Regions from separate parts of the Bradyrhizobium zhanjiangense genome, predicted to be linked through region 1. Evidence: riboswitches for the same ligand, from Rfam matches in the RefSeq annotation. Region 1 holds a riboswitch; each other region holds the start of a gene.
The links. A riboswitch is a leader RNA that binds a small molecule or an ion and turns the genes downstream of it on or off. The one in region 1 is predicted to bind cobalamin.

Region 1 (3,276 bases):
GCCGCCGCAGAGACCGAGCACATGGCCGCCGCGGCGGTGATGTGCGAGCAGATCGATGTCCCAGCCCTGCGCCCGCAAAAAGGCGAGATCGCCGCGGGTGGATTTTGAGCCGGGGATGATGACGAGCCTGACATCGCCAGGAATCGCTTCGCCCGGACGCACCATGACGAGATCGACGCCCGGTTCGAGCTTGAGCGGATCGAGATCGTCGAAATTGGCGATCCGCGATAACGCGAGACAGGCGATCTTGCATTGGCCCGGCTTTCGCGCATCGCGCAGGCCCAGCGCATCCTCTGCCGGCAGCTCGCCGGCGCGTGCGAACCAGGGCAGCACGCCGAGACCGCGCCACGCAGTCCTCGCTTCGATCAGCTTGTAGCCGTCATCGAACAGCGTGGGATCGCCGCGGAATTTGTTGATGACAAAACCCTGGATCATCGCGGCATCATCGGGGTCGATCACCGTCTTGATGCCGACGAGCTGCGCGATGACGCCGCCGCGGTCGATGTCGCCGACCAGCACCACCGGCACGTCGGCCTTGCGCGCAAAGCCCATATTGGCGATGTCGGCCTTGCGCAGGTTCACCTCGGCCGGGCTGCCGGCGCCTTCCACCAGCACCAGATCAGAGCGTGCCTTCAGCCGCTCAAAGCTCTCCAGCACGGCACTCATCAGCGAGGGCTTCATCGCGGCATAGTCACGTGCACGGGCGGTTGCGATGCGCTTGCCGTGGACGATAACTTGCGCGCCGACATCGGTCTCCGGCTTCAGCAGCACCGGGTTCATGTCGGTGTGCGGCTCGACGCCGGCGGCGAGCGCTTGGAGCGCCTGGGCGCGGCCGATCTCGCCGCCATCGACGGTGACGGCCGCATTGTTCGACATGTTCTGCGGCTTGAACGGCAGCACGCGCAGGCCACTGCGCGTGAAGGCGCGCACCAGGCCGGCAACGATGAGCGACTTGCCCACGTCCGAGCCGGCCCCTTGGATCATCAGCGCGCGCGCCATAGCGAGATCGTCTCAGAATTCGACGCCGGCCTGCGCCTTGATGCCGGAGCGGAAGGGATGCTTGACCAGCGTCATCTCGGTGACGAGGTCGGCGATCTCGATCAGCTCGTCCTTGGCGTTGCGTCCGGTGAGCACGACATGCGTCATCGGCGGCTTCTGCGTGGTGAGGAATTCGACGACCTCGGCGATATCGAGATAGTCGTAGCGCAGCGCGATGTTGATCTCATCGAGCACGACCATGCGCAGATTGGAATCTGATATCAGCTCCTTGGCCTTCTCCCAGCCGGCGCGCGCGGCGGCGATGTCGCGGGCGCGGTCCTGCGTCTCCCAGGTGAAACCTTCGCCCATGGCGTGGAACTGGCAGAGATCGCCGAAATGACCGGTGAGCAGGCGCCGCTCGCCGGTGTCCCAGGCGCCTTTGATGAACTGCACCACCGCGCAGGGGAAGCCATGGGCGACGCAGCGGACGATCATGCCGAAGGCGGAGGACGACTTGCCCTTGCCGGCGCCGGTGTGGACGATGATGAGGCCTTTTTCGCCGCTCTTGGTCGCCATGATCTTGTCGCGGGCGGCCTTCTTCTTCGCCATTTTCGCAGCGTGCCGGGCGTCGGTTTCCTCGCCCGTTTGGGTCTCCGGTTCAGGCGTCATCGTACCAGTCCTTCGGCTTGACAAGTGGCGGCCAGCGGCAAATGGTGGGCCCGCGTTGGTTCCTGTCCTATGACAGGCGAAGAGGGAATGCGATAGGGTCCGAATCGGCAAGATTTGGGTCCAAAATGCAGCCGCCCCCGCGACCGTGACCGGAGAGATGCCCGAAGCCACTGATCCCCCAGGGGATCGGGAAGGCGGGGATCGAAGGGCAAGACCCTGCTCCGCAAGCCGGGAGACCTGCCAGCGCGGACGATTTTGGACCGGCGGACGGGGTGTTCCGCGACGGGGAAACGGGCCCCTGAAAAGTGGTTCGTGCGCCTCTTCGCCTCCCGCTGTTTATTCTGGAAGAGGCGATGACGGTCACACTTCACGTCTGCATTACCTGCCGTGCCGGCGAGACACTTGGCCAGGGCGAGACGACGCCAGGCAAGCGGCTGCATGGCGCGATCCTGGACGCCGGCGTGCCCGATGGCGTCAGCGTGGTTCCCGTTGAATGCCTGTCCGCCTGCAGCCAGGGCTGCTCAGTCGCGCTCAGCGCGCCCGGCCGCTGGTCCTACGTCTATGGCCGCCTGTCGGATGCGAATGCGCGCGACGTGATCGCGGGCGCTGCGGCCTATGCGGCCGCGCCCGACGGCCTCGTGCCCTGGCGCAGCCGTCCCGAAATCTTCCGCAAGCAATCGCTTGCGCGCATTCCCCCCATCGCCGTCGTGCCGGAGGCCGCCGAATGAATTCGCTCGCAAAAGTCCCGGTTACGGTGGTCACCGGTTTCCTCGGCTCCGGTAAGACGACACTGATCCAGCATCTGCTTGCCAATGCGGGCGGGAAGAAGCTCGCCGTGCTCGTCAACGAGTTCGGCAGCGAGGGTGTCGATGGCGAGATCCTGAAGTCGTGCGCCGACGCCAATTGCCCGGAGGAGAACATCGTCGAGCTCGCCAATGGCTGCATCTGCTGCACCGTCGCCGACGATTTCATTCCGACCATGGAGCAGCTCTTGGCGCGCCCAGTGCGGCCCGATCACATCCTGATCGAGACCTCGGGCTTGGCGCTGCCAAAGCCGCTGCTGAAGGCGTTCGATTGGCCGGAGATCCGCTCGCGCATCACGGTCGACGGTGTGATCGCGCTGGCCGATGCCGAAGCCGTCGCTGCTGGCCGCTTCGCGCCGGATCCCGCTGCGGTCGAAGCGCAGCGCGCGGCCGACGAAAACCTCGATCACGAGACGCCGCTGTCGGAAGTGTTCGAGGACCAGATCGCCTGTGCCGACATCGTGCTGTTGACCAAGGCCGATCTTGCGGGCGCCACGGGTATCGAAGCGGCCAAGGCGGCGATCACGGCCGAGATGCCGCGCCGCGTGCCGATGTTGCCCGTCACCGACGGCGCGATCGATGCGCGCGTCATTCTCGGTCTCGGCGCTGCCGCCGAAAACGATCTTGCCGCGCGCCCCTCGCATCATGACGGCGAGGAGGAGCATGAGCACGACGATTTTGCCTCGGTCGTGATCGATCTTCCGGAAGTGTCTAATGTCGATGCGCTGGTCGCCTCCATCCAGCGCCTGGCACGCGAGCAGAACGTGCTGCGTGCCAAGGGCTATATCGCGGTCGCGGGCAAGCCGATGCGCCTGTTGCTGCAAGC
Region 2 (3,276 bases), 1.6 Mb from region 1:
TTCCCGGGCTTAGGCTCGACGTCCCTGAGGCGTCAGATGGGGACACGCCGATGACACACCTTGAGGACAGGCTCGAACGGTTCGAGACGCTCTCCGCCGAGTGCGAGCTGATTGCCAAGCTCGCCACCGACAGCACCAAGCGCGAGTTCTATCTGAAGCTCGCCGAGCAGTACCGCCAGCTGGCGGTGGATATGCGGCAGGCGATCGCGACCAGCGCTGCTGCTTGAGGCCGACTGCAATCCGTTCTTAACATTTGGCGCGCATTCTCAGGCGCATGCGGGCGTCGCTGATTGGCGATGGCTCGTAGTGGGAAGGCCGGGGTTCGTTGCAATGCAGCGCCTCGCGAGTGTCACTTGCCATGTTTGACGGGCAATCCCATGCGTCTCGTTGCAGTGATCATATTCGCGCTCATGACGGCTGCCTGCGATCAGGAGCAGGACATCACCGGCTCGACGTCGACCTGCCCGATGCGAAACTACAGCTACAATCCTCGCGACATGAACCAGTGCGTCAGCGCCTGCAAGTCATGCGATCACGGCACCACGGTCACCTGCACGACCTCCTGCACCCTCAAGGGGGCTCGCTGAGTTCTTGATGCTTGTGGCCAAAATCGCCGGCGCGCCAAAAGACAGGAGGCCGTCGGCGGTGCCCAGGCACCGGAACGATTCACTTGGATTAATCATTGAAGGAGGCGGGCAGGACGCGTGGAGTCCGATTGAATGGGTATGCTCGATCCCGGCCGGTTCCTAGTGTCGTGCTCGCATTGCGACGCATGGCCGATGGCTGCCAACGTCAAACGTTCAAGCTGGTCGGCATTCCCGCGTGAGGTCCGTTTCGTGTGTCGGCGCTGCCGCCGCGAGGAGACCGCGATTGTCTCTGCCTCCGGCGAACTGACGCCGATCAAGCGCATCGATGTTCCGCCACGCGACGTCGCCATCGCTTGGGCGCAGGCCCAGCGCCCGCGAGGGCGGACGTAGCTGCCGGGCCTCTGCTTGCGGGACGCACCGGCAGCGGCGAGTGGTCGCTGCCAGATGCAACCAGCCGATTGACTCCCGGGCTGCACGACTCGTAAAAGATCCGCGACGGTTCTCCTCACGGAGATCAAAAGGGAACGTGGTGCGAGATTTTCCCAACGCCGGGATCTTCTCAATGCCATGGCTGCCCCCGCAACTGTAAGCGGCGAATCTCTCGTCCTATGCCACTGGGAATCTCGGTCCTGGGAAGGCGACGGAGAGGTAACGACCCGCGAGCCAGGAGACCTGCCGTCAGCCGTGGTCACACGCGAAGATGTCGGTCGGGGAGTACAGACATTAGCTTCACCGGAGCGATTGATCGCTCCGTCGTGAAACCTCGTTCGCTGTGACGTGCCACTGATGTCCTGCCGAGGTTTTGTTCGCATGTCTTCCGTTTCCGCCGCAATCCGGTGCCGTCGCACGGCCTGGCTGGCGTCCAGCTTCATCATTCCCGTTCTTGTCCTCAATATGAGGGGCGTCCGCGCCCAGACTGCCGCCGAGCAGTTGCCGCCGGTCGAAGTGACCAGGGCCGACGATCAGAACCGCACGCGTGCCAGGGCGAGCAGCGATGGCGACATGGGGAGACGCCGTGCGACGCCGAACGGCGCGCCGACAGGGACCGGCTCGGCCGGCTTTGGCGGTGAGGCGGCCAGCAACAATGGAGGCATCGTCGGCGCCGCCACGACCGTCATCACGGCCGCGGACATCGCCCATTCGCCGTCGCAGACGCTTGCCGAGATCATCTCGACGCAAGTACCGGGCGCCCAGATCACGACGTTCTATGGCGGTCCGATCGGCGCCAAGACCGGTGTCGACCTGCGCGGCTTCGGCGCGTTCGCAACCGCCAACACGCTGGTGCTGGTCAACGGACGGCGGCTGAACGACATCGACATGGCGCAGGTGGACCTTGCCACCATCCCGCTCAATTCCATCGAGCGCATCGAGATCACGCGCGGCAATTCCGGTGCGGTGCTCTATGGGGACAACGCGGTCGGCGGCGTCATCAACATCGTCACCAAGAACGGCGTCGGCGGACCACCCATGGCCGCGGGCATCGAGGCCGGCTTCGGCTCGTTCAACACCAGGCTCGCCAACGTCTCGACGTGGCTCAATTCCGGTCCGTGGTCGACCTCGTTTTACGGCAACACCGTCAAGACCGATGGCTATCGTGACAACAATCGTTATTCCCAGGAGAACGGCGTCGGCAATCTGAACTACACGACGCCGGGGTTGACTGCGTTCCTGACCGTGACCGGCGACAATCAGGAGCTGCGACTGCCGGGCGGCCGCACCGTCGATCCCTCGATCGGCCTCGACGAGCTCGCGACCAACCGGAAGGGGACCAGCACGCCCTTCAACTATGCCAACCAGCAAGGTTTTGGCGCGACAGCGGGCTTCACAAAAACCCTGGTGAACGACGTCGATCTCATCGTCGACGGCGGCCTGCGCGACAAGAGGCAGCAGAGTGCTTTCTTCTCCAGTCCGACGCCCGTGCCCGCCTTTTTCACCTCGACCTATGTCGACGCTGATCTGACGACATGGTCGATCACGCCGCGGCTCAGCGTGAAGAGCCTCCTGCTCGGAATGCCGTCCCAGCTCTTGACCGGCATCGACTATTACGATGCGAGCTTTCAGCAGAACCGCGGCGCCGGCCAGGGTCTCGCCGCCTGGCACAATTACGACCTCAGGCAGCAGACCGTTGCGGGCTATTTTCAGCACACATTGGGTGTGACGCCTACGACCGACGTTTCCTATGGCGCGCGGGTGCAGACCATCAGTCTGTCGGCACGTGACAATTTTGATCCGGCAGCTCCGTTCAACGCCGACATCGGCGCGCTCCCGCTCAGGAGCGACGAGACCCAATATGCGCTGCACCTCGGTGCCGAGCATCGCCTCAACGACATGGTCTCGCTGTTCGGCCGCGCCGCGCGGGCGTTTCGCACGCCTGACGTCGACGAGCGGGTGTCGTCAGGACCCTCATTCGATCCCTTCTTCAATCCACTGCCGCAAACGTTCCTGCTCAAGACCCAGACCTCGCAGGATGTCGAGGCTGGGCTGCGTATCAAGGGAGGCGGTCTTCAGATGCAGAGCAGTCTCTATCTGATGGACCTCACCAACGAGATCCATTTCAATCCAATCCTGTTCTACAATACCAATCTCGATCCGACCCGCCGTTACGGCTCGGAGACCAGTGTCTCCTATCGCGTCAACGACGCGCTGCTCTTGCGCGCCGGCATGGCTTATACGAGGGCTGTCTTCCGAG
Region 3 (3,276 bases), 3.5 Mb from region 1:
CGGTCCCGTCAACATCGCCTTCATCGGCTTCTTCGTTAGTGATTGCGCGTAGCGCCACCAGTCCACGGTGATAGGCTTCGACCGCACTACATCGCCAAACAGGATCGGTGGCCTGACGCAGCGCGAGCCGTACGACTGCACCCATCCGTTCCTGGTAAATGCGAAGCCGGCGAGTTGCTCGCCGAAGTACTGCACCATGTCATTGCGCTCGAACTCGCCATGCACGAGGACGTCAAGACCGATGTCCTCCTGCCAACGTACGGCGCGCGCAGTCTCCTCCTTGAGGAACCTGTCGTATTGCTCGTCGCTTATCGCGCCTCGCGCATACGCCGCACGGGCATTCCGGACCTCTGTGGTCTGCGGAAACGACCCGATCGTCGTGGTTGGAAAAGCCGGTAGTCCGAAACGATTTCTTTGGATCTCGGCACGACGGGCAAATGGGCTCGCGCGCCGACGCATGGTCTGGTCGATCGCTGTCATCCGGACAGCGACATTGGCATCACGGATTTTCGGCGAAGACCGGCGGACAGTCGCGGCACGTTCCGACTCGGCAAGAGCTAGCGCAACATTCTGGTCGCCCGCAAGTGCCCGCGCTAGGATCGCAAGCTCCCGCATCTTCTGGACCGAGAAAGCAAGCCAGCTCTTGACGTCGGAAGCGAGACCGGTCTCGAGTTCAACATCGACCGGCACATGAAGCAGCGAGCAGGATGGGGCAATCTGTACACGATCCTTGCCAAGCTTCGCAATCGCGGGTTCGAGCTGCTGGCGCAGCGACGACAAATTCGACCGCCATACATTCCGACCGTCGACGACACCGAGCGACATGACGAGATCACTTCGGCCGCCAGCGATAATCTGGTGCAACAACTGTGGCGCTCGAACCAGATCGAGGTGCAGCCCGGCAACTGGCAGGCTCAAGGCGGTGTCGAGATTGTCGCCGAGGTCTCCGAAATAACTGGCAACCATGATCTTGATGGCCGGCCCCTCCTTGGCGAGCCGGTCATAGGCATGTCGCAAAGATTTTCGCGCCCCCTCCTCCAGATCGAGAATCAGGCAGGGCTCGTCGAACTGAACCCAATTTGCCCCACGTTTGGCCAATTCCTGCAGAACCTCGATATACGCGGGTATCAGTTCATCCAGCAGTGAGAGTGGCTGGAACGTGGGATCGGGACTCTTGCCGAGCTTTAGGAATGTGACCGGCCCGATCAGGACAGGGCGGGTCTGAAAGCCAAGGGCCTTGGCTTCCTCATACTCCTCGATCGGCTTGCGAGAGCATAGCCTGAAAGTCTGTCCCCTGTGAAACTCGGGGACCATGTAGTGGTAGTTGGTGTCGAACCACTTGGTCATCTCCTGCGCGGGTGCGCCAAATCCGCGCGGTCCGTGACCGCAACTCGCTTCCTGGTCGTCGCATTGTGAACCGCGGGCCATGGCGAAGTATGTCTTGAGCGAAACGGATTCGTCTTTCGAGGCGTAGATCTCCGGGATGGCGCCAACCATGACACTTGTGTCGAGCACCTGGTCATACAGCGAGAAATCGTTCGATGGAATGACCGTGACGCCGATAGATTTCTGACGAGCCCAGTTCGCGGCACGCAGGCCAGCTGCGTCCTCGAGCAACTGCTGTTCGCTGCTTTTTCCGGCCCAGTAGCTTTCTAGAGCGAGTTTGAGCTCGCGCCTTGGACCGATGCGTGGCGTTCCGAGCGTGGCAACAGGAAGGGAGAGAAGAGACATAGCGTTAACCCCATGTTGGGAGCAAAGGCCATGGCGGACGCAGGCAGGGGAAGTCGCGCGGTGCGACGGCTGCTTGGCGCACCACCGGGACACCCCGCCCGTGGACGAATATTTTGTCGGGGCAGGTCTCCTGGCTCGCGGGTCATCGCTGCTGTCCGGCCTTCCCGAAGCCGCGCAGGCTTCAGTGACATCGTTGGACAGCGGCTCGCCGCTCACAGTTGCGGGGGCAGCGCCGGCATTTTCACCGGCTTCCCTCTTAGCTCCGGATCAAATGGAAACCGGAGAACCTCGACGACCTGGATTATCGGCAAGAGAAGTCTTCCGTCAACCTCCCAGATTCTGTCTCAAGCTGATGCTGCGACATCTGCTACGCGAATGACCGTGCATCTCTATCATTGAGATGATGTAGAAGCGCTCTCCAATCAGCGATATCGCAATGAGCATCGCAGCTGCCCGCGGGGTGCACGCCAGATCGGTGGAACGGACAAATGCGGCTTGCGCGGTCGGGACTGCTGCCTCGAGGGCAGAACGCATTGTCGCCCGTCCCAGCTTCCCAGCGGTTTTTCGAGCACGTGCGCCATCCAGCCACCTTCTCGACCAACAGGATCCGTGTTGAATAGGCCCAAGACATCTGGATAAGCCAGCAACATACCCGGGCAGCACGTTTGATTTGCGGTGCTAGCCACACCCCAAATGCTCGGCGAAGATCGGCTTGGCGTCGTTCGCCATCGAGTACAAAGCGCGCCCGACTGAGGCTGTTCTCGACTTCCGGAGCGCCGCACGTCGCGAAAGGGCGCGCCATGGCCCCTTGGCCGAAAGTGCCCGAAGCCACGGCAGAGATCGAAAGCCCACATTCCGGCAACGATAACCGAACGACACGGTTCAATGACGGCAAACGGGCTGCCACTTCTCATCAGGAACTTGGCACCGAGGCGTTCCGCTGTGCCGTCGAACATCCGGTGCGTGACGGGGATGCATAAGCCGCGCTGGAGAGGTTGAACGGAAACATCGAGACATGCGCCAGTCGGAAAGTCGACAAAGAGGACACAAAACCGGTGCGAATTGCCGTCTATTATCTGGCACGAAGAATGCACGTCCTCTGCATGCCCAGTCCTCCTGCTGGGCATGTCCAGCACAGCAAATTGAGGCTGTCGGTGGCAGTGAAGTTAGCGGCGCGTGACATAGAGGGGAGCGCCTGCTCGCACGGGAAACCAGTGGTCGCCCCGTCGCGTCGCCGCTAACTTCTTGCGCTCGCGCATAACAGGTTGAAGGTTGCCCGCTCTGGAATGACGTGTGGATGAGACCGAATAGGCCGACGGTTATGAAGAAAACGTCAGGAAGACGCGCGCTATGGCTTTGGCTCGGTCGATCCCTGATCTGCCTGGCCGGGCTGGCTGCGACGAGCAACACTGTTCGCGCCAACGACAGCCCCCCTATCGAAAACGACAGCCCTCTTATCCAAAGATTCAAGTCACAGTGGCGAGCGCAAGACGGTGAGACAATAGAACAAGTTATCTCCAACGCCTCGAAGGTGGCACAGTTCGT

Region 2: linked by a shared signal. The riboswitch ahead of XH85_RS22705 (TonB-dependent receptor) and the one ahead of XH85_RS30605 (DUF1636 family protein) in region 1 are both predicted to bind cobalamin.
Region 3: linked by a shared signal. The riboswitch ahead of metE (5-methyltetrahydropteroyltriglutamate--homocysteine S-methyltransferase) and the one ahead of XH85_RS30605 (DUF1636 family protein) in region 1 are both predicted to bind cobalamin.

What each region holds. Positions count from the first base shown of each region.
Region 1 covers NZ_CP022221.1:6,357,043-6,360,318, reverse strand. Annotated here, with positions in the region: gene XH85_RS30615 (cobyric acid synthase) at 1-999, opposite strand, end outside; gene cobO (cob(I)yrinic acid a,c-diamide adenosyltransferase) at 1,012-1,647, opposite strand; cobalamin riboswitch at 1,687-1,906, shown strand; gene XH85_RS30605 (DUF1636 family protein) at 2,001-2,375, shown strand; gene cobW (cobalamin biosynthesis protein CobW) at 2,372-3,276, shown strand, end outside.
Region 2 covers NZ_CP022221.1:4,751,791-4,755,066, forward strand. Annotated here, with positions in the region: gene XH85_RS45270 (hypothetical protein) at 51-227, shown strand; gene XH85_RS22695 (hypothetical protein) at 378-587, shown strand; cobalamin riboswitch at 1,067-1,281, shown strand; gene XH85_RS22705 (TonB-dependent receptor) at 1,482-3,276, shown strand, end outside.
Region 3 covers NZ_CP022221.1:2,883,120-2,886,395, reverse strand. Annotated here, with positions in the region: gene metE (5-methyltetrahydropteroyltriglutamate--homocysteine S-methyltransferase) at 1-1,731, opposite strand, end outside; cobalamin riboswitch at 1,835-2,037, opposite strand; gene XH85_RS13390 (nodulate formation efficiency C protein) at 3,053-3,276, shown strand, end outside.